DNA from 3 places in the Sphaerisporangium sp. NPDC005288 genome. Region 3 is predicted to be linked to each of the others. Evidence: riboswitches for the same ligand, from Rfam matches in the RefSeq annotation. Region 3 holds a riboswitch; each other region holds the start of a gene.
What was found. Region 3 has a riboswitch for thiamine pyrophosphate ahead of thiO (glycine oxidase ThiO). Riboswitches for the same ligand answer to the same signal wherever they lie in the genome.

Region 1 (6,526 bases), on a different contig from region 3:
ACCAACCTGGCGACCTCTGCTCGTCGGTGACAATCCCGGCGACCCCGCCCGGTGCCCCGTATGGCCGTACGATCCCCAGATGAGCAGGCGCGCGCCGGCGGCGGTGCTTCTGGCGATGACCATCGCTCTGTCCCTGGCCGCGTGCGCCTCCACCGCCCGCCCCGGTGCCCCGGCGCCCTCTGCGACCCCCGTGCTGTCCGGGTCCTCGGCCGGCACGCCCGGCCCGAGCGCTGTTGGGGTGCCCGACCCCGCCCCGTCCGTGGCGGCGGGCCCCACCACCCCGCTGTCCGTCGTCCAGGGTGAGGCCGAGTGGGTCGCCACCGGCGTGCACGAGTGGGGCGGCTCCATGAACACCGCCCTGGTGCTCGCCGAGGACGACGCCTGGGCCGCGGGCCACCACGACGAGGGCGCCGCGCTGATCAGGCACTGGGACGGCCGGTCCTGGCGGGAGGTGGCCGCCCCGGTCAGGGACGTCGCGATCCGCACCGTTTCGGCCGCACCCGGCAGTCGCGTCCCGTGGATCTTCACCGGGGACGCCCGCGCGTGGCGCCGGCAGGGCGGGGGCTGGGTGAGCATGGGCGGCCCGGCCGGTCCGCGCGGGCGCCTCCTGCGGGCGGCGGCGGTGACCGGGGCCCGCGAGGCGTGGACGGCCGGGGTGCTCACCGAGGACGGTGAGACGCCCTTCCTGGCGCACTGGTCGGGCGGGGTGTGGCGAGAGCTCGCATCCCCGGGCGGCATGGAGGTGGAGGCCTTCGGCGCGTCGTCGCCGCGCGAGGTGTGGGCGGTCGGCGTGGCGGGCGGGCATCCCGCGATCACGCGCTGGGACGGTGAGCGCTGGGCCGCCGCCCCGCTGCCCGCCGCCCCGGCCGCGGGGGAGGGCCACTTGACCGGCGTGGCGGTGAGTCCCTCAGGCGAGGCGTGGGCCGTGGGCCGAGTGAACCGGCCGGGTGAGCCCCCGGAGAACGTCCTGTTCACGTGGGACGGGTCGCGGTGGACCGCGCCCGTCGTCCCGGCCTCCCGCCTCCCCGCTTTCACGGCCGTCGCGGCCGACGGGCGCGGCGGCGTCTGGATCGGCGGTGGACGCGGCGGCGACGTGATCGTGCACTACGCCGCCGGACACTGGACCGTCGAGCGGACCCCGCACCGGTCGAGCCCGGCCGTGTACGGCCTGGCGGCCGGGCCTGGCGGCGTCCCGGCGATCGCCGTCGGCGGCGAGCCGGACTACGACGAGGACGGCCACGCCTGGATCTGGACCCGCCGCTGACCCCGCCCTCGCCCGTCCGGACCGCGCCCCCGTCTCGTTCGGCACAGACCTCCGTGTGGTCGCGGGGGCACGAATGCCCGGTGGCCACAGCATGGGCCTGCCGCCGAAGATCATGTTCCGGGTGGAGGCCCCGTCCGGTCACGCGGCGACGACGTCGGCGCACCCGTCATGCGCCGGCAGGACCATGACGACGGCTCCCACCCGATCGCGAACGCGCCGCGCCCGGTCAGACGGGCCAGGTCTCCGCGCGCCAGGCGGCGTCCCAGAACATCCACTCGTAGCGCGAGGTGGTGACGAAGTGCTCCAGCGCCCGGGTGCGCTGGCCGCCGGTCGCCTCGGCGCCCGCGTGGTCGGCGAGGGACACCACCCGGCGCACCACGCTCTGGAAGGTCTCGTCCCCGTAGGTGGCGATCCACCGGCGGTACAGCGGGTCGGGTGAGGACTCTTTCATCAGCGCCTCGCCCACCCGGGCGTAGATCCAATAACAGGGCAGCACCGCCGCGAGCCCGTCCAGGAACGACCCGCCGTACACCGTCGCCAGCAGGTAGCTGGTGTAGGCGCGTGTGGTGGGCCCCACCGGCTGCCCGGCGGCCTGCTCGGCCGACCCGCCGAGGTCGGCCATGAACGCGGCGTGCATCTCCTGCTCGGCGGCGATTGCCCCCACCGCGTCGCTCGCGAAGGCCCGCACGTCCTCCTCACGGGGCGCCTTGGCCGCGCACAGGGCCAGCGCGCGGGCGTAGTCCCGCAGGTAGTGCGAGTCCTGCACGACGAAGTGCCGGAACGCCGCGCGCGGCAGCGTCCCGTCCACCAGTCCCCTGATGAACGGGTGGTCGAGGATGGCCTTGTACGTCGGCGCGATGGCCTCCCACAGCTCCTCGCTGTACGGCCGCGCCTGCGACGGAACGACGGATTCGGACGTCGTCATGTGCACAACTCCCTACGCCGGCATGACCCGGACAGGTTCCAGCGGTCTGCGGCCACCCAGCCGCACTCTCAGCCCGGTCCACCGGACTCCCGCGTCCACTCTCGGCTCGAGCCTAGACCGTCGAGGCCCCCCACCGGGAGTGCTCCTGCCTCCACTCCCTCGCGAGCTCGGCCAGCATCGTGTGGTCGTCGTCCAGATCGCCGCCGCTGATTGCCCCGGAGATCGCGGTGAACCTGCCGGACGCCTGCGGATGCCCGGCATCGGCGGCGCGGCTGAACCAGGTGGCGGCCAGCCATTGATGGCCACGGCCCGCATGGATCGCCGCGAGCTGGAAAGCGGCCTCCGCGTGGCCGTGGCGCCCGGCGAGTTGGTAGAAGAAGATGGCGAGGCTGATCTTGTTGCCCTCGGTCTCGTAGGCGGTCGCGTAGACGTACGCCAGTTCGGTCGCCGCCTTGCGCGGTGCCGGGTGAGTGCGCAGCCGCACCGCTTCGTCGTCTCCCGCCGCGGCGGCCTGGTGGAGCCAGTCGCGGGCCTCGGCGAGCCGGTCGTGGAGCAGGGTGATGACCCACAGGCGCAGGCATGCCTGGGCGTCGCCGGCCTCGGCGTGCCGGACCAGACGGGCGCCGGTGCGGCCGAACCACCGTAGATAGCGCCGCATCGGCACCGAGATCGGCGGATCGGCCTTACGGGGCGCCGGTGGAGGGCCCTCCACAGGGGCAACGAGGTCAGGCGGCCATCCGGCCGCTGGGGAGGGATCGGTGTGGACGGGTGCCGGTGGGCGGCTCTCCACATGGGCAACAGGGTCTGGCGGCCATCCGGGTACCGGGAAGGGCTCCGCGTGGAGGGGGGCCGGCAGAGGGCTCTCCACATGCGCGACGGGGTATGGCCACTCGAACGCTGAGGCAGGGGCATGGGCAGCGAGGTCAGGAGGCCACCCGGGTACCGCGAAGGGCTCATTCTGGACGGGTGGGAAACGGGGCGGCGCGAGCGGAGGCTCGGTGGCCGGTGCGGCGGAAAACCCTGCTGGGGCGAAGGCGCCCGGAAACTCGGTGAGGGAGGTCGCGGCAGGTGGGCCTGCCGGAGCGGGGGACGGAGACGGCTCGGCGCCGGTGGAGAGGGAAGGGCGTGCGGCGCACCAGCGGGAGTGCCAGTCGGCGAGGCCGCCGAAGGCCGTGACGTCCAGCCCTGTGTCGGCCGCGGCCCGGTGGCAGGCGCTCACGAACGACGCCACCCATGGCCATGGGGGCAGCCCGTTGCGCTTGCCGGTGAGGATGTCGTGCGTGGTGCTCTCGGCCAGCTCTCTCGACCGCCGGCCATCTTCGGCGGGCGCGTGAGACAGCCGGCGTAGTTCGGCGAGGGACGGTATGCCGGCCAGTTCCCGCAGGTCGTTCAGCCGGCCGATGAAGGCCGCCACGCCGGGGTGATGTCCAGTCATGCCCTCCGCCGAATGAGTGATCGACGATCTACGTCAGGTAATGGAGTCATGGTTGCACCAACCGGGGCAATCTGACGGCCGAACCTGAATTCCACCTTGTCCGGACGTGGCGCCGGACGTTCCGCTGGGAGAATCCGCAGGCCACCGAACAAATCCGGATGGATCCGGATAGGTCGGGATGGTCCCGGTGGAAGACATCCCGGCGACGGTGGGCGAGGAGCCGGGAAACGTCGGTCCCGGGCCATAGGCTCCGGAGTCGTCCGGAGATGTTTGGGTCGGTCGTGGCCCCGCGCGGCGTCCTCCATCGTTGGTTCGGCACCCCTTCACCCCGAGAGAGAGAAGTCGATGCTGTCCTACGCCACCGTCACCCGCGCCACTCGTACGGCCCGCGCGGGTGCCGAGTCCCCGCGCCGCGCGACGCCGCAGTCTCGCCAGGCACGGCTGGACGCCGAGCTCCTCGGGCTGTTGGTCACCACCTGGGCCGTCCGCACGGGCCGCACCCCTCCCGCGCGTCCGCCGCACCAGCTCACCGCCGAGGAACTGATCGAGTTCTGGTCCGACGACCACACCGCCGGCGGGAAGGCCCGATGAGCCAGGCCCCGCCGCCCCGACGTCCACGGAGCCCGCACCGATGCCCCCCGACCAGCCCCTGACCCCCGCGCCGGCGCCCGCCGCCGCGCCGGCGATCGCCTCGGCACCGGTGGCCGACTCCGCGCCGGTGACCGACTCCGCGCCGGAGGATCCGCCCGCCGCCCTGGCGCGGCTGGTCATCACCGCCCGGCCGTTCCGAGGCGAACTGCAGGGCGAGTTGCACGCCCGCGTGCCCGCCCCGGCGACCCGCGGCGCGATCACCATGCTCGGATGCGTCGCCGTCGCGGCACTGCTGCTGCTCCTCGCCCCAGCGGTGCTGATGTACCTCGCCCCTCGCGCGGGTCTGTCTCCGGGCTGGGTCACGGCGCTGCTGGCGGGCGATCTCATCTGCGCCGCGATGTGGCTGCTGTTGAGAGGACGCGGCGCGACGCGAGCCGGCGGCCATGGATGCCGGACGCCCCGCCCACGGAGAACACCCCAGGCGGCCCACTCAGACAGGGCCACGGTGCAAACCGCTCACAGCCGCCGCCTGCCTGCCCGCCCAGATCACCGCAAAGACCGAACGTAGCGAGCCGACTCTGACCTGGTGAGGCTCCCGCCCGAGCACGCACAGCCGGCGTCCCCGCCTCACCACACCCACCGGAGCCGCAGAGCCCGTACAACCCAGCTCTGACCAAGACCTCGCCCTCAACCGGGTCAGACGGCGCTGACCGCCTCAGGTGTGAGGTCACCGTGCACCCGCTGGAGGTACTCAACGGCGTGTTCGGTGGCCGGGTCGTGGTTCAGCCGCTCGCGGTAGAAGTGGAGGCGTTCCTCGCAATCATCAATGATCTCGCTCCAGGTGCGAGCCCATATGCGAATGCCGCCTTCCCACTCGGCGATGCAGCCGGGCGGACGGTTGGGCGCCGCGGCGTCCCGTCGCACGACGTCGTCCATCTCGGTGGAGACCACCCAGAAGTCCCAGCAAACACGAGCGTCACGAAACTGCGCGTCACCGGCCACGGCTTGGGCATAGCTCTTGATCTGCGCCACCTCGAGCTGCCCGATCTTGACCCTAGGAGCCTTGAGCTCGACGACAAGGTGCTCTCGCCCCGAACTCCCCCGATGGGCCCTCCCCAGCATGAGGTCCACGATCCTGCCGTCCTCCGGCTCACGACCCATCTCCTTGAGATGGCGTGCCAGCACCATGTCCAAGTCCCGATCGCTGACCGTCAACGCGTAGGCGTCACCGAACACCCACATCCCCCGTTCGAGGATCCTGTGCAGTTCTCCTCGGCCCTGGCCTGTCCTACCGGCGCAGAAGGCGGAAAGGAATTGCTTCAGGGCGGCGAGGAAGGCCAGACGGGCGGTGACCTGACGGGTCACCGCCATATGAACGGTGTGCACGTGGTCATGATCTCAGCGACTTGCGAGAACAGGACGGGGATCAGCAAGGAGGTGCCGAGAGCGAATCCGACGGCCTTTCCGAGGGCGCCAGTGGACGATGACCTCGCCGGGTACACCGCGCAGTCGCCTCCGGACAGCCGGAGAGCCAGGAGAAGTCCACGCCCGTTCTCCGCAAGCGACGGCATATCGGCGTCCACACTCGTCCGCAGACGGTCGAGGCGCGTGGCGAGTTCTCCGAAGTCGGGGGTCCCGTCCACGACCTCGCACCAGGCGGGCACTCCTGCCTCGTCAAGGATGCGCAGCTCGTACGACCCGGCGGCGTGCCGGTCGGCGTTGGCGGCCAGTTCGGAGACGACTATCTCCGCATCGGCGAGGGTCTCCGCTTCTGCTCCTGCCTTCATGAGCACCTCACGCAGTACGGCTCTGGCATGGCGCCCCACCGCGCCCGACGGGAGGACTTCGACGAGGCGAATATGCGCCGCACCGTGCTCGCGGCTCGCCGTGTACATCGTGTACTGCGCGGCGAGGTGAAGGTCGGGAACGACATCGTCGCCTGGTCGCATGGAGCCCTCCGTTCGTACGGGTCCGGGAGCAGCAGATAACCCCGTCGCGAGGGGTGAGGTGAAGGACCTGCTGGCGGCGCTGCCGTTCGTCCCCGCCGCGATCGGCGAGTGGCTCACCGCCTGGAACTACGATCCGGTCGTCGATTCGACGACGCACCCGGGGCTGGGACCTCGGGTCGGGGCGGCGGACGTGGCGCGTATCGGTCAGGCGAAGCAGGCGTTCGCCCGCATCGACCGCGAGTTCGGCGCGGGGCTCGTGCGCCCGGCACTGGTGAAGTACCTGAACGGTTCGGTCGCGCCGCTGCTGCGCGGGCGTTACGACGACCGCACGGTGCCGCCCTCATGACGGCCGCCGCCGACAT
Region 2 (6,526 bases), on a different contig from region 3:
AGCCGAGGCCCCGCCCACCGCGCCTTCGGGCGAGGGCCGGGGCAGGGCGTCGCGCGTGTACGGCAAGCCGCGCGCGGGGCAGGCGCCGGTGCGTCCGCTGCCCGGCACGCAGCCGCCCGGCGGGGGAAGCGGCTCGGGCGGCGACCAGCCGCCTCATCCGCCTCGTCCTCCCCGGCGCATCGGCCGTCTGGTGCTCCGCGTCCTCGCGGTCGTGCTGGTGCTGCTGATCGTGCTCGTCGTCGGCGGGTTCTTCTGGATCAACTCCCGGCTCAACGTCGTGGACTCGCTCACCGATTACGCCGGGCGCCCGGCGGCCACCCCGGGCGAAGACTGGCTGCTGGTCGGCTCCGACAGCCGGGCCGGGCTGACGGCCGCCCAGCGCAAGAAGCTCGCCACCGGCCGGGCCGTCGGCAAGCGCACCGACACGATGATGCTCCTGCACGTGCCGGCCGGCAGCGGCCGGCCGACCCTGGTCAGCCTGCCCCGCGACTCGTTCGTGCCGATCGACGGGCACGGCAGCGACAAGCTGAACGCCGCCTACGCCTTCGGCGGCCCCAAACTGCTGGCCAAGACCGTGGAGAAGGTCACCGGCATCCGCCTCGACCACTACATGGAGATCGGGTTCGGCGGCTTCGTCGGCATCGTCGACGCGATCGGCGGGGTGAACATCTGCGTCAAGCAGAACATCAAGGACCCCAAGGCCGGCATCAATCTGAAGAAGGGCTGCCAGGACATGGAGGGCGGCACCGCGCTGGGCTTCGTCCGCACCCGGGCGACCGGCGCGATCCCCGACTTCGACCGCACCCAGCGCCAGCGGCAGTTCTTCTCGGCCGTGGTCAAGAAGGCCGCGAGCCCCGGCGTGCTGGTCAACCCCTTCCGCTCGGTGCCGCTGGCGATGGCCGCCACCGACTCGGTCGCCGTCGACGGCGGCACGGGCACCTTCGACCTGCTGTCGCTCGGGATGGCCATGAGCGGCGACCCGGTCGCCACCGCCGTCCCCATCGGCTCGCTGCCCACCATCAACGGCGCCGCGGTCGTCAAGTGGGACACCCAGCGCGCGCTGCGGCTGTTCGGCTCCCTGGCCGAGGACAAGCCGGTGCCCAAGGACGTGCTCACCAAGTAGGCCCGCGGTGAGCGGCCACGCGCGCCCGCCGGCCGCTCACCGGGCGGACCCTCGGTCAGCGGTTAGTGTGATGGCATGCCCGAGCTTCCCGAGGTGGAGTCGCTCGCCGAGTTCCTGCGCGAGCGGGCCGTCGGCCGCGTGGTCGCCGGTGTGGACGTGGTGGCCTTCCAGGCCCTGAAGACCGTGCGGCCGCCGGTCACCTCGCTCGGCGGCCTGGCGGTGACCGCCGTGGCCCGCCACGGCAAGTTCCTGGACCTCGACTGCGACGGGCTGCACTTCGTCACCCACCTGGCCCGCGGCGGCTGGCTGCGCTGGCGGGAGGACCTGTCGGGGGCCAGGCCGGTGCGTCTGGGCAAGGGGCCGCTGGCCGTGCGGCTGCGGTTCGCCCCCGAGGACGACGGCCGGGCGCCGGGCTTCGAGCTCACCGAGGCCGGCACCCAGAAGCGCCTGGCCGTCTACGTCGTCACCGATCCGGTCGAGGTGCCCGGCATCGCGAGCCTCGGCCCCGATCCGCTGGCGCCCGGCTTCACCCCCGACGTGCTCAAGGGCATCGTGAGCGGCAGTCGCACGCAGATCAAGGGGCTGTTGCGCGACCAGAAGATCATCGCGGGCATCGGCAACGCCTACTCCGACGAGGTGCTGCACGCGGCCAAGATGTCCCCCTTCAAGATCGCCGACTCGCTGAGCGACACCGCGGTCGCCGACCTGCACGAGGCGATCGTCACCACCCTGCGCGAGGCCGTCGAGCGGTCGCGCGGTCTGGCCGCCAAGGACCTCAAGACCGAGAAGAAGTCCGGCCTGCGGGTCCACGGGCGCGCCGGAGAGCCGTGCGAGGTGTGCGGGGACACGATCAGGGAGGTCTCCTTCGCCGACTCCTCCCTGCAGTACTGCCCGACCTGCCAGACCGGCGGCAAGCCGCTGGCCGACCGCAGGATGTCCCGGCTGCTCAAGTGAGGCGGCCTCGGCTCGTCCGGTGGGCCCCGCTCGTCCGGGGCCGTTCCCGCCGCGCGAGTGGTGGTCCCAGGTGGCCGGCCGCGCGGGGGCTCTGAGGTGTTTTGCGGCGCTTCGCCGGTGCGCGAAGGGAAAACTTCCCGGCGTCACGGCGCGACAACCCTCCGTTAGCGGGCGGAAGGCTCGCGAAGCGGGGACAATGGTCGGCATGACCGTCCCAGAGATCCAGGCCGGGGCCGTGCCCGACGACGCCTACCTGCTCGACGTGCGCGAGCCCGACGAGTGGCAGGCGGGCCACGCCCCGACGGCCGTCCACATACCGCTCGGCACGCTGCAGCAGCGGGTCGAGGAGATCCCCGCCGGAGTCCCGGTGTACGTCGTGTGCCGCGTCGGCGGCCGGTCCGCCCAGGCCACCGCCTGGCTCAACCACGTGGGCCGCGAGGCCGTCAACGTCGGCGGCGGCATGCACTCGTGGGAGGCGGCCGGGCGTCCCATGGTCGCCGAGAACGGGGGGCAGCCCTACGTCGCCTGACGGCCGGATGTAATAATCGCGCAAAATACATAGCGCGGGAGCTCGGGCGTCACCGGGCTGAGAGGGCGGTTCCCAGCGAAGGCTGGGCGCGCCGCCGACCGCCGGAACCTGTCCGGGTAATGCCGGCGTAGGGAGCGTGCGATGACGTCCGCCGTCGATGAAGTCCCCCTGACCCTCGACGAGGCCCCTCCGAAGACCCTCGGATTCCTCGACCAGGGCGCCTTCTGGGCCAACCTCGGGGTGAGCCTGCTCGGCTTCTCCGGCGCCCTGTACCTTCTCGACCCGCTGGGCGGCGCGCCGCTGAGCATGGTCGCGGCCGTGCTGGCCGCCGTGGTGGGCAGCCTGGTCGGCACCGTCATGGTGGGCCTGGCGGCCATCCCAGGCGCCCGCACGGGCGCGCCCGCGATGGTGCTGCTGCGCGGGCTGTTCGGGGCCCGGCTGTCGTACCTGCCGACCGTGCTGAACATCGTCCAGATGCTCGGCTGGGGGGCGTTCGAGCTGTGGGTGATCGCCCAAGGTGCGCGGGCTGTCTTCGGCGACTCCGTGCCGTACGCCGTGTGGGTACTGGTGGCCGGGGCGCTGACGATCGCCCTGACCATCCGCCCACTGGGCGCCATCCGCCTCCTGCGCCGCTTCGTGACGGCCGCCGTGGTCGTCGCGATGGTGTGGCTCGCGGTGGCGCTGCTGCGCGAGGCGCCGCACCTGGGCGGCGGGAGCTGGAACGCGTTCGCCCCCGCCGTGGACTACGTGATCGCGCTGTCGGTCTCCTGGGTCCCGGTCGCGGCGGACTACGCCCGGCACTCGCGGTCCGGGCGGGCGGCGTTCGCCGGGGTGGTCACCGGCTACACGATCGCCCAGGTGGCGTGCCTGGTGCTCGGCATCGTCGCCCTCGCCCTGGTCGGCAACGACCCTGAGCGGGTGTGGAACGCGTTCGTCGCGGTGCCGCTCGGCGCGCTGTTCTTCGGCGTCCTGGTGCTGCGGGAGGCCGACCAGTCGTTCGCCAACGTCTACTCCACGGCCATGTCCCTGCAGAACCTGCTGCCCCGGGTCGACCGGCGGGTCTTCTCGGTCGGAGTGGGCGTGCTGACGACCGGTGTCGCGCTGTTCGCCAACGTCAACTCCTACGGGGCCTTCCTCGGGGTGATCGGCGCGGTGTTCGTCCCGATGTTCGCCGTGCTCGTGGTCGACTACTTCGTGCTGGGCGGGGCCGCGCGGTGGGACACCTCGCAGGACGCGCCCTCGCGCTGGGCGATGCTCGTCCCATGGCTGCTCGGCTTCGTGGCGTACTGGGTGTTCACCGGAGCGGCCACTCTGAAGTGGTGGGACGAGCGCTGGGCGGCGCTTCGAAAACTGGTCGGGTTCGAGCGGGAGCCGTGGATGAGCGCGGCGCTGGCCGCGTTCGTCGTCTCGGCGCTGGCGACGCTGCTGGTGGGCCTGCTGAGGCGGCGCGCCCGCGACGGCGCCGCCCTCACCGACGCGCCGGTGGCCCGGTAGCACCCGTCGCCTGGTCGTAGTCGGTGGCCCCGTCGTAGCCGGTCGCCGGCCTCGACCGAGTGCGCCTAGTCCGCCGCGGCCTCCAGGCGGAGCAGGGCCTCCTTGGCGGCGGGGCCGCCGGCGTAACCTCCCGGCCGTCCCGGCGCCTCCAGCGCCCGGTGGCAGGGGACGATGACGCACACCGGGTTGGCCGTCAGGGCGTTGCCGATCGCGCGCAGCGCCTGCGGACGCCCGATGCGCTCGGCGATCTCGGGGTAGGTCGTCACGCGGCCGTAGGGCACGGCCATCGTCATCTGCAGCACCGTGCGGGCGAAGGGCGTGGCCAGCCGCAGGTCGACCGGAACGGTGAACGCGCGCAGCCTGCCGGAGAAGTAGGCGTCCAGTTCGCGCCGCACCGGGTCCAGGCGCCGCGGGTCGGGGCCGATGAACGTGCCGATCTCGCGGGAGACGCGGGCGAAGATGACGTGCTCGTTCTCGTAGCTGCACGCGACCACGCCGCGCGCGGTGACGGCGAGCGCGAGCGGCCCGACCGGCGTGTCGGTGGTGCCGAAGGCCACCTCGGGCGGGGTCTCGCCCACATAGCCGGGAGCGGTCACCCGCACCAGGGCCTCGAGATCCCCTGTCGTCATGGCCGTACCCCTCTCGCCTACCGGCAGCGTATCGGAGGGAGCCCTGCTCCCGGCCGTGCCGGAGGGAGTGGCGCCCATGTCATCGGCCGCTGCGCCGAATGCGATGATTCGCACATCGAAAGTGCCAAGGCGCGGGGGCAAAAACGGGCACGATGGGGGTCATGAGTGACGACAGGGGAGAGAACCTCGATGACGGCTTTGCCCGCGCTGTCATCGCGAGCTCGCCCAATGCCGTCGTAACCCTCGATCGTGATCTTACCGTACTGATCTGGAACCCCGCGGCGGAGCGCCTGTTCGGCTGGTCCGCGGCCGAGATGACCGGGCGCCGGGCGCCGCTCGTGCCGGACGAGCTGGTGGCCGAGCACAACGCGGTGCTGGAACGGGTGCGCACCGGCGGCCCGGTCTCCCTGCGCACCAAGCGCCTGCGCTGCGACGGCTCGCTGCTGGACGTGGGCGTGGACATCAGTGCGCTGCGGTCGGAGGCCGGCGCGCTGCTCGGGTACGTCAGCGTCTACCACCCGGCGGAGAACGACGCGGTCGCCCGCGAGCGGGCCGCCCGCCGCGCGCGCCTCGTGCGGCGGCTCACCGACGTGGTGGGCGACATCAACGCCGAGCTGGAGCTGGAGCCGGTCCTGGACCGCATCGCCGCGAGCCTCACCGAGCTGACCGGGGCCGACGCGGGCGGCTTCGTGCTGATCGAGGACGAGCGGCTGCGGCTGGTGAGCACCCACGGCCTGCCGGAGCGGGTGAAGGGCGCGACCGCCGACCTGCACAGCAGCCTGGTCGGCAAGCTGCTGCGCACCGGCAAGACGGTGCTGCTGGAGACCGGCGACCAGGCGGTGCTGGACGAGCTGATCTGGTCGGAGCTGCCGGGCCTGCACACCATCGCGCTCGGCGTCGCCGCGGTCGGCGGCCGGCCCTACGGGGCCCTGTACGCGCTGTTCGCCGAGCACAAGGCCGGCCACATCGAGCTGGAGCTGCTGGAGCTGCTCGCCGGGCACGCCGGCATCGCGCTCGCCAACGCCATGGCCTACCAGGACGCGGTGCGGCAGCGGGCGCACGAGCGCGCCGTCGTCGACGCCAGCGCGGACGGCATCGCCGTGCTCGACGGGGGCGGGCGGGTCACCCAGTGGAACCCCGCCGCGGAGGAGCTGACCGGCCTGACGGCGGCGGAGGTGATCGGCGTCCACCCGCCGTTCCCGCTGCCCGGGCCCGGCGAGAAGCTCACCACGCAGCTCCCCTCCGGCCGCTGGCTGGACGTGGTCAGCGCCGGGATCGGCGAGACCGCGGAGGTCGTCGTGGACTTCCGCGACGTGACGCTGGCCAAGGAGCTCGAGGAGGCCAAGGACCTGTTCCTGGCCACCACCAGCCACGAGCTGCGCACCCCGATCACGGTCGTCCAGGGCTTCGCCAGCACCCTGGACGCGCGGTGGGACAAGCTGTCGGACGTCGAGCGGCGCTCGGCCGTGCGCACCATCGCCGAGCGGGCGCGCGACCTCGGCCGGCTCATGGACCATCTGCTCCTCGGCGCGCGGGCGGGCGGGGAGAAGTTCAAGATCCGGCTGGAGAGCTTCGACCTGGGCGAGCGCGTGCGCGCGGCGACGCTGGGCATGCCGGTGCTGTCCGACCGGCACCACGTGGAGGTGGACATCCCGGGCGACCTGCCGCTGGTCGACGGGGACGCCCTGGCCACCGACATCCTGCTCGGCCAGTTGCTGGAGAACGCCTTCAAGTACTCGCCGGACGGCGGCCTGATCAGGGTGCTGGCCTGGCCGGAGGACGGCCGCGTCGTCCTGG
Region 3 (6,526 bases):
CCGGTGTCGGCAGCTCAGCGGAGTACCCCGGGCGTGCCACCGCCGGTCCATGGCGTGGGTCACACAAGGGGAGGCGAAGCGGCGGCCCGTTGTACGGCCGTTAATCTCAGAGCATGACCACTTCCTTCGCCCTGTCGGACGCGTTCCGTTCCGAGGTGGACCAGCGCCTGCGGGCGTTCGTCGACCGGCAGCGCCCCCTGGTCAGCGGCCCGGAGCTGAGCCCGCTTCTCGTGGCCGCCGAGGACTTCCTCGCCGGCGGCAAGCGGCTGCGCCCGGCCTTCTGCTACTGGGGCTGGCGCGGCGCGGGCGGAGGCGAGGAGGCCGCCATCTTCACCGCCGCCGCCTCGCTGGAGCTCCTGCAGGCCAGCGCGCTCATCCACGACGACGTGATGGACGCCAGCGACATGCGCCGGGGCCGTCCGTCGGCGCACCGGCGGTTCCAGTCGCTGCACGAGGACTCGGCGTGGCAGGGGTCGGCGGAGCAGTTCGGCGAGGGCGCCGCGGTCCTGCTCGGAAGCCTGTTGCTGGTGTGGTCGGGCGAGATGTGGCGGACGAGCGGGCTGCCGGCCGAGGCGCTGGCCGCAGCCGAGCCGGTGCACGACCTGATGCGCACCGAGCTGATGTGCGGGCAGTACCTGGACCTGCTGGAGCAGGCGCACGGCCGCAGCACCTTCGACAGCGCGCTGCGGGTCGCGCTGCACAAGAGCGGCAAGTACTCGGTCGAGCAGCCGCTGCGCCTCGGGCTGCTGATGGCCGCGCGGGCGCCCGAGCCGTGGATCGACCGGCTGTGCGTCGACTACGGGCAGAAGGTCGGCATCGCCTTCCAGCTCCGCGACGACGTGCTCGGCGTGTTCGGCGACCCGGCCGAGACCGGCAAGCCCGCCGGCGACGACCTTCGGGAGGGCAAGCGCACGATGCTGATCGCGCGCACGCTGTCGGAGGCGACGCCCGAGCAGGCCGCCGACGTGCGCCTGCTGCTCGGCGACGCCAAGCTGGAGCAGGACGGCGTCGAGCGGCTGCGCGCGATCATCGAGGACACCGGCGCCCTGGCGGCGAGCGAAGAGATGATCAAGCGCTATCTGGACGACGCGCTGACGTCCCTGGAGCGCGCGCCGATCACCGGCGAGGCGCGCGAGGCCCTGCACGAGCTCGCCGTGGCCGCGACGGCCCGCCGCAGCTGACGACGGCCCCGCCAGGGGTCAGCCGGGCGTGAGGCGGCGGGCGAACTCGGCGGCGGCGGCTCCGGGGTCCTCCGCCTCGGTGATGGCGCGCACCACCACGACCCGGGTGACCCCGTACGACATGACCTCGTCCAGCGTGCCGAGGTCGATGCCGCCGATGCCGAACCACGGCCGATCGGCCGCCAGGGCCGCGGCGTGCTTCAGCAGTCCGGGGCCCGGAGCGAAACGGCCCGGCTTGGTGGGCGTCGGCCAGATCGGCCCGCAGCAGAAGTAGTCGACGCCCTCCTCGACCGCCGCGGCGGAGGCCTCGGCGTCGCTGTGGGTCGAGCGGCCGATCAGGACGTCCGGGCCGAGGATGTCGCGCGCGACCGCCACGGGCAGGTCGTCCTGGCCGAGGTGCAGCACGTCGGGGCGCGCGGCGTAGGCGATGTCGGCCCGGTCGTTGACCGCCAGCAACGCCCCGTGCCTGTCGCAGGCCGCGCGGAACACCTCCAGCAGCGCGAGCTCCTCGCGGGCCTCCAGACCCTTCTCGCGCAGTTGGACGACGTCCACGCCCGAGGCGAGGACGGCGTCCAGGAACTGGTCGAGATCGCCTTGGCGGCGGCGCCCGTCGGTGCAGAGGTAGAGCCTGGCGTCAGAAAGCGAGCGCCTGGGCACGCCTTTTCACCTCGGTGTGCCGACCGGCGACGATCGCGTCGATGGGGGCTCCCGGCAGGGAGTCGTCGGCGGTGAACAGCCACCGCAGGGCCTCGACGTCCTCGTAGCCGGAGTCGGACAGCACGGTGAGGGTGCCCGGCAGGCCCTTCACCACGTCGTCGCCGGCGATGAACTTCGCGGGGACCTCGGGCTCTGGGCCGCCGCGGCGGACGCCGATGAGCTTCTTGTCCTTCAGAAGCTGCTTGGCGCGCCCGGTGCTGAGCCCGAGCCGCCTGCCCACTTCCGTGAGGGGGAGCCACTCCCCCACCATTTGATCAGTCTCGCGGTCGATCTGTGCAACAGAAAGCGTCACGGAACCACAACTACCACGTCGCGCCTCTTCTCAAACACCCGCAGGGGGTCACAAGCAGTCGCGCAAGGGTATCGAGGGGTCGATCGCCCGATCAACGTCGACTCTTTGCCCGCCCTCGACGATGCGGCGGCCCTGGACCAGGTCACGGGGACGGTCGACGGTGAGGATGGCGGCCAGCCGGTCGTCCGCGGTGAACCAGCACGCCGCCCACTTGCGGTCGGTCTCGGGGTCGCCGCGCAGCACCAGCCGGCCCCCGTCGTGGTGGCCGGCGTACTGCACCATGCGGCCGAACTGCTCGGACCAGAAATAGGGCACCGGGTCGTACACGGCGGACTGGCCGAGCAGGGTGGCCACCGCGGTCTCGGGGGCGTTCAGGGCGGTGTCCCAGTGCTCGACGCGCATGCGCCGGCCGAAGCGCCGCGACCACCAGTTGGCGCAGTCTCCGGCCGCGACGACGCCCTCCATGGAGGTGCGCAGGTGCTCGTCGACCAGGACGCCGTTGTCGATCTCGACGTCCGAGCCGGCCAGCCAGGCGACGTTCGGGCGCACGCCGACGCCGGTTACCACGACGTCGGCCGGGATCCACGAGCCGTCCATCATGGTCAGCCCGCCGGGGTCGATCGAACCGACCATCGTGCCGAGTCGCAGGTCGATGCCCGCCTCGGCGTACCAGGAGGCGGTGCGGGCGCCGACCTCGGGCCCGAGGGCCACGGCCAGCGGTGACTCGGCGGCCTCGACGACGGTCACCTCGCAGCCGGCGCGGCGGGCCGCGGTGGCGACCTCGGCGCCGATCCACCCTGCGCCGACGATCGCGACGCGGCACTCGGGCACGAGCGCGGCGCGCAGGGCCAGGGAGTCGTCGATGGTGCGCAGCACGTGCTGGGTGCCCTCGCCGCGTAGCCGGACGGGGGTGGCGCCGGTGGCGATGACCAGGCCGTCGTACTCCAGTTCGCCCTCGGTGGTCTCCAGGGCGCCCTCGCGAAGCCCCTTGGCGGAGACGTTGGTGCGCAGATCGACGTCCAGCGCGCCGAGATCGGAGTCGACGACCGTCGAGTCCAGCTCGCCCAGCAGCACGGCCTTGGACAGCGGAGGCCGGTCGTACGGCCGATGGGCCTCCTCGCCGATCAGAGTGACGCGCCCTCGGTATCCGCGCGCCCGTAGCGCCTCGACACTGCGCACGCCGGCCAGTCCGGCCCCCACCACCACGACATGATTCACAACCTGACCCTAAGCGGCCAGGACGGTAACTCGCCAACGGCGATTTGGTAACAAATTGGCTCACTGTCCCATACGGGCAGTGATGAGACCACTCAAGCGGGTGGCGATGCCGTACCAGGGCGGAAACAGACCGCGTCTCCCGGCTCTCCCGCCGTCCCCGGCCGCGCCGGGACGGGATTAGGCTGGGTCCACCACGCGCGGGAGTCCGGCGAAACCGGGCTGAGAGGAGGGCTGAGGGCCCTCGACCGCCACGAACCTGATCCGGGTCATGCCGGCGAAGGGAGCGGACTCAGATGCAGGTGTCGAACGCGCCCCCGGCCGACGCCGCGCGGCACGCCGACATGATCGTCGTGGGCGGCGGCATCATCGGGCTCTCGATCGCCTGGCGCGCCGCCCGGCGCGGGCGTTCCGTCATCGTCGTCGACCCCGCGCCCGGCTCGGGCGCCTCGCACGCGGCGGCCGGGATGCTCGCCCCGGTCAGCGAGGTCGCCTACACCGAGGAGCCCCTGCTGCGGCTCGGCCTGGCCTCGCTGGCCCGCTGGCCGGCGTTCGCCGCCGAGCTGTCGGCGGAGTCGGGGGTGGACGTCGACCACCGCGGCGAGGGCACGCTCGACGTGGCCTTCGGCGCGGACGACCTGGCGGCGTTGTCCGAGGTGGCCGGCTTCCTGGAGAAGCTGTCGCTGCCCGTCCAGCGGCTCACCGGGCGGGAGTGCCGCCGTGCCGAGCCGATGCTCGCCCCCTCCGTCCGAGGCGGCATCCTGGTCGCCGGCGACGCCTGGGTGGATCCCCGCCGCGTCACGGCCGCCCTGCTCGCCGCGCTGGCGCGCCGCGGCGTGCCGGTGGTCGCCGACCGCGTGACGGGGCTGCTCTCCGCGGACGGGCCCGTGCGGGGGGTGCGGTGCGCGAGCGGCGCGGCGATCGGCGCCGGGCTGGTCGTCCTGGCGGCGGGGGCGTGGTCGGGCTCCCTTCCGGGCCTGCCCCCCGAGGTGCTCCCTCCGGTGCGCCCGGTCAAGGGGCAGATCATGCGGCTGCGCGGCGCTCCGGGGTTCCTCGGCCGGTGCGTGCGCGGCGTCGTGCACGGTTCGCGTGCCTACCTCGTGCCGCGCGGCGACGGCGAGATCGTGCTCGGCGCCACGCAGGAGGAGATGGGGTTCGACACCCGGGTGACCGCCGGGGCGCTGTGGGAGCTGCTGCGCGACGCCCGCGAGCTGGTGCCCGGGATCACCGAGCTGGAGGTGGTCGACCTGGCGGCGGGGCTGCGCCCGGGGACGCCGGACAACCTGCCGGTGATCGGCCCGAGCGGCGTGGACGGGCTGGTGCTGGCCACCGGCCACCACCGGGGCGGCGTCCTGCTGTGCCCGCTCACCGCCGAGCTGGTGGCCGGCGACCCCGACCCGGGGCTCGTCCCTCTCGCGGCGCTCTGCTCCCCTCTGCGCTTCACCGAGGCCCACCGATGAACGAAGGAGGAACGGGGCGCGCGCCCTGGCGGCGGCCAGGGAACTCCCGCCCCGGAACGGCGATGAATGTGATGATCAACGGTGTGTCCTGCGACCTGCCCGCCGGGGCGACCGTCGCCCGGGCGGTCCAGGAGCTGACCTCGTCGGGCGCGGGCGTCGCGGTGGCGGTGAACGACGAGGTGGTGCGGCGCGGCGCGTGGCAGTCCACCACGCTCAGCGAGCACGACCGCGTCGAGGTGCTGACGGCGGTGCAAGGTGGCTGACCACGGCGCCGGCCCCGCGGCGGGACACGACATCCACCGGAGCGGCGCCACCAGCGCGCCCGGGGACGACCTCGACCGCACCGGTGCGCACCCGGCGCCGGGGCACGACCTCGACGAGGCGGGCGACGCGCTGGTCATCGCCGGGGAGAAGTTCACCTCCCGGCTGATCATGGGGACGGGGGGCGCGCCCTCGCTGGACGTCCTGGACCAGGCGCTGGCCGCCTCCGCCACCGAGATCACCACGGTCGCCATGCGGCGCCTGGACCCGGCGGCCCGGGGGTCGGTGCTGGACGTGCTGCGCGGCCGGGGCGTCAAGGTGCTGCCCAACACGGCGGGCTGCTTCACCGCGGGCGAGGCCGTGCTGACCGCGCGTCTGGCGCGCGAGGCGCTCGGCACCGACTGGGTGAAGCTGGAGGTCATCAACGACGAGCGCACGCTGCTCCCCGATCCCATCGAGACCTTCGACGCCGCCGAGCGGCTGGTCGCCGACGGGTTCGTCGTCCTGCCCTACATCGGGGACGACCCGGCGCTCGCGCGGCGGCTGGAGCAGGCGGGGTGCGCGGCGGTGATGCCCCTGGGCTCCCCGATCGGCTCGGGTCTCGGCATCCGCAACCCGCACAACATCGAGCTGATCGTCGAGGCGGCGGCCGTCCCGGTGATCCTGGACGCCGGCATCGGCACGGCGAGCGACGCGGCCCTGGCGATGGAGCTAGGATGCGACGCGGTCCTGCTCGCCAGCGCCGTCACCCGCGCCCAGCGGCCCGGCCTGATGGCGTCGGCGATGCGCGAGGCCGTTCTGGCAGGTCGCATGGCGCGCCTCGCCGGCCGGATCCCCCGGCGGCGGTACGCTGAGGCCTCCTCGCCGGCGATCGAGCCGCGTGCCAGGTGACAACGATGACCCCTTGGGGACGGGAGAACATGTCGGCATCGGTTTGGGATGTGCTTGCCCTCCCCCCGGCAAACCGCCCGTAAACTCACTCCCGTGGACACGACGGTTGCGGACCCCCTTCTAGGGCGGCTGCTGGACGGGCGGTACCGGGTCGAATCCCGCATCGCCCGGGGCGGCATGGCCGCTGTCTACCTGGCCCTGGACGTCCGGCTCGACCGCACGGTCGCCCTGAAGGTCATGCACCCCTCGCTCGCCGAGGACCCCGACTTCGTCCGCCGCTTCATCGGCGAGGCCAAGTCCGTCGCCAGCCTGTCGCACCCGAACGTCGTGCACGTCTTCGACCAGGGCACCGACGCCGGCAACGTCTACCTGTCGATGGAGTACGTCCCCGGGCGCACCCTGCGCGACGTGCTCCGCCGGCGGGGGCGCCTTCCCGCCCGCGAGGCCCTGGAGATCCTCATCCCGGTGCTGGCCGCCCTCGGCGCGGCCCACCAGGCCGGCATGGTGCA

Region 1: another riboswitch for thiamine pyrophosphate. It lies ahead of tenA (thiaminase II); the one in region 3 lies ahead of thiO (glycine oxidase ThiO).
Region 2: another riboswitch for thiamine pyrophosphate. It lies ahead of ABZU32_RS22080 (cytosine permease); the one in region 3 lies ahead of thiO (glycine oxidase ThiO).

The regions. Positions count from the first base shown of each region.
Region 1 covers NZ_JBEXGT010000005.1:206,577-213,102, forward strand. The annotation lists gene ABZU32_RS07445 (hypothetical protein) at 80-1,264, shown strand; gene tenA (thiaminase II) at 1,491-2,189, opposite strand; TPP riboswitch at 2,182-2,292, opposite strand; gene ABZU32_RS07455 (hypothetical protein) at 2,302-2,901, opposite strand; gene ABZU32_RS07460 (hypothetical protein) at 3,970-4,215, shown strand; gene ABZU32_RS07465 (hypothetical protein) at 4,256-4,783, shown strand; gene ABZU32_RS07470 (hypothetical protein) at 4,912-5,601, opposite strand; gene ABZU32_RS07475 (ATP-binding protein) at 5,577-6,164, opposite strand; gene ABZU32_RS07480 (hypothetical protein) at 6,223-6,510, shown strand; gene ABZU32_RS07485 (hypothetical protein) at 6,507-6,526, shown strand, end outside.
Region 2 covers NZ_JBEXGT010000023.1:22,689-29,214, forward strand. The annotation lists gene ABZU32_RS22065 (LCP family protein) at 1-1,123, shown strand, start outside; gene ABZU32_RS22070 (DNA-formamidopyrimidine glycosylase family protein) at 1,199-2,077, shown strand; gene ABZU32_RS22075 (rhodanese-like domain-containing protein) at 2,274-2,606, shown strand; TPP riboswitch at 2,631-2,757, shown strand; gene ABZU32_RS22080 (cytosine permease) at 2,748-4,100, shown strand; gene ABZU32_RS22085 (methylated-DNA--[protein]-cysteine S-methyltransferase) at 4,166-4,729, opposite strand; gene ABZU32_RS22090 (PAS domain S-box protein) at 4,891-6,526, shown strand, end outside.
Region 3 covers NZ_JBEXGT010000025.1:33,881-40,406, forward strand. The annotation lists gene ABZU32_RS23345 (polyprenyl synthetase family protein) at 114-1,181, shown strand; gene thiE (thiamine phosphate synthase) at 1,200-1,838, opposite strand; gene ABZU32_RS23355 (Rv2175c family DNA-binding protein) at 1,816-2,148, opposite strand; gene ABZU32_RS23360 (FAD-dependent oxidoreductase) at 2,239-3,408, opposite strand; TPP riboswitch at 3,596-3,708, shown strand; gene thiO (glycine oxidase ThiO) at 3,702-4,865, shown strand; gene thiS (sulfur carrier protein ThiS) at 4,928-5,128, shown strand; gene ABZU32_RS23375 (thiazole synthase) at 5,259-6,017, shown strand; gene pknB (Stk1 family PASTA domain-containing Ser/Thr kinase) at 6,111-6,526, shown strand, end outside.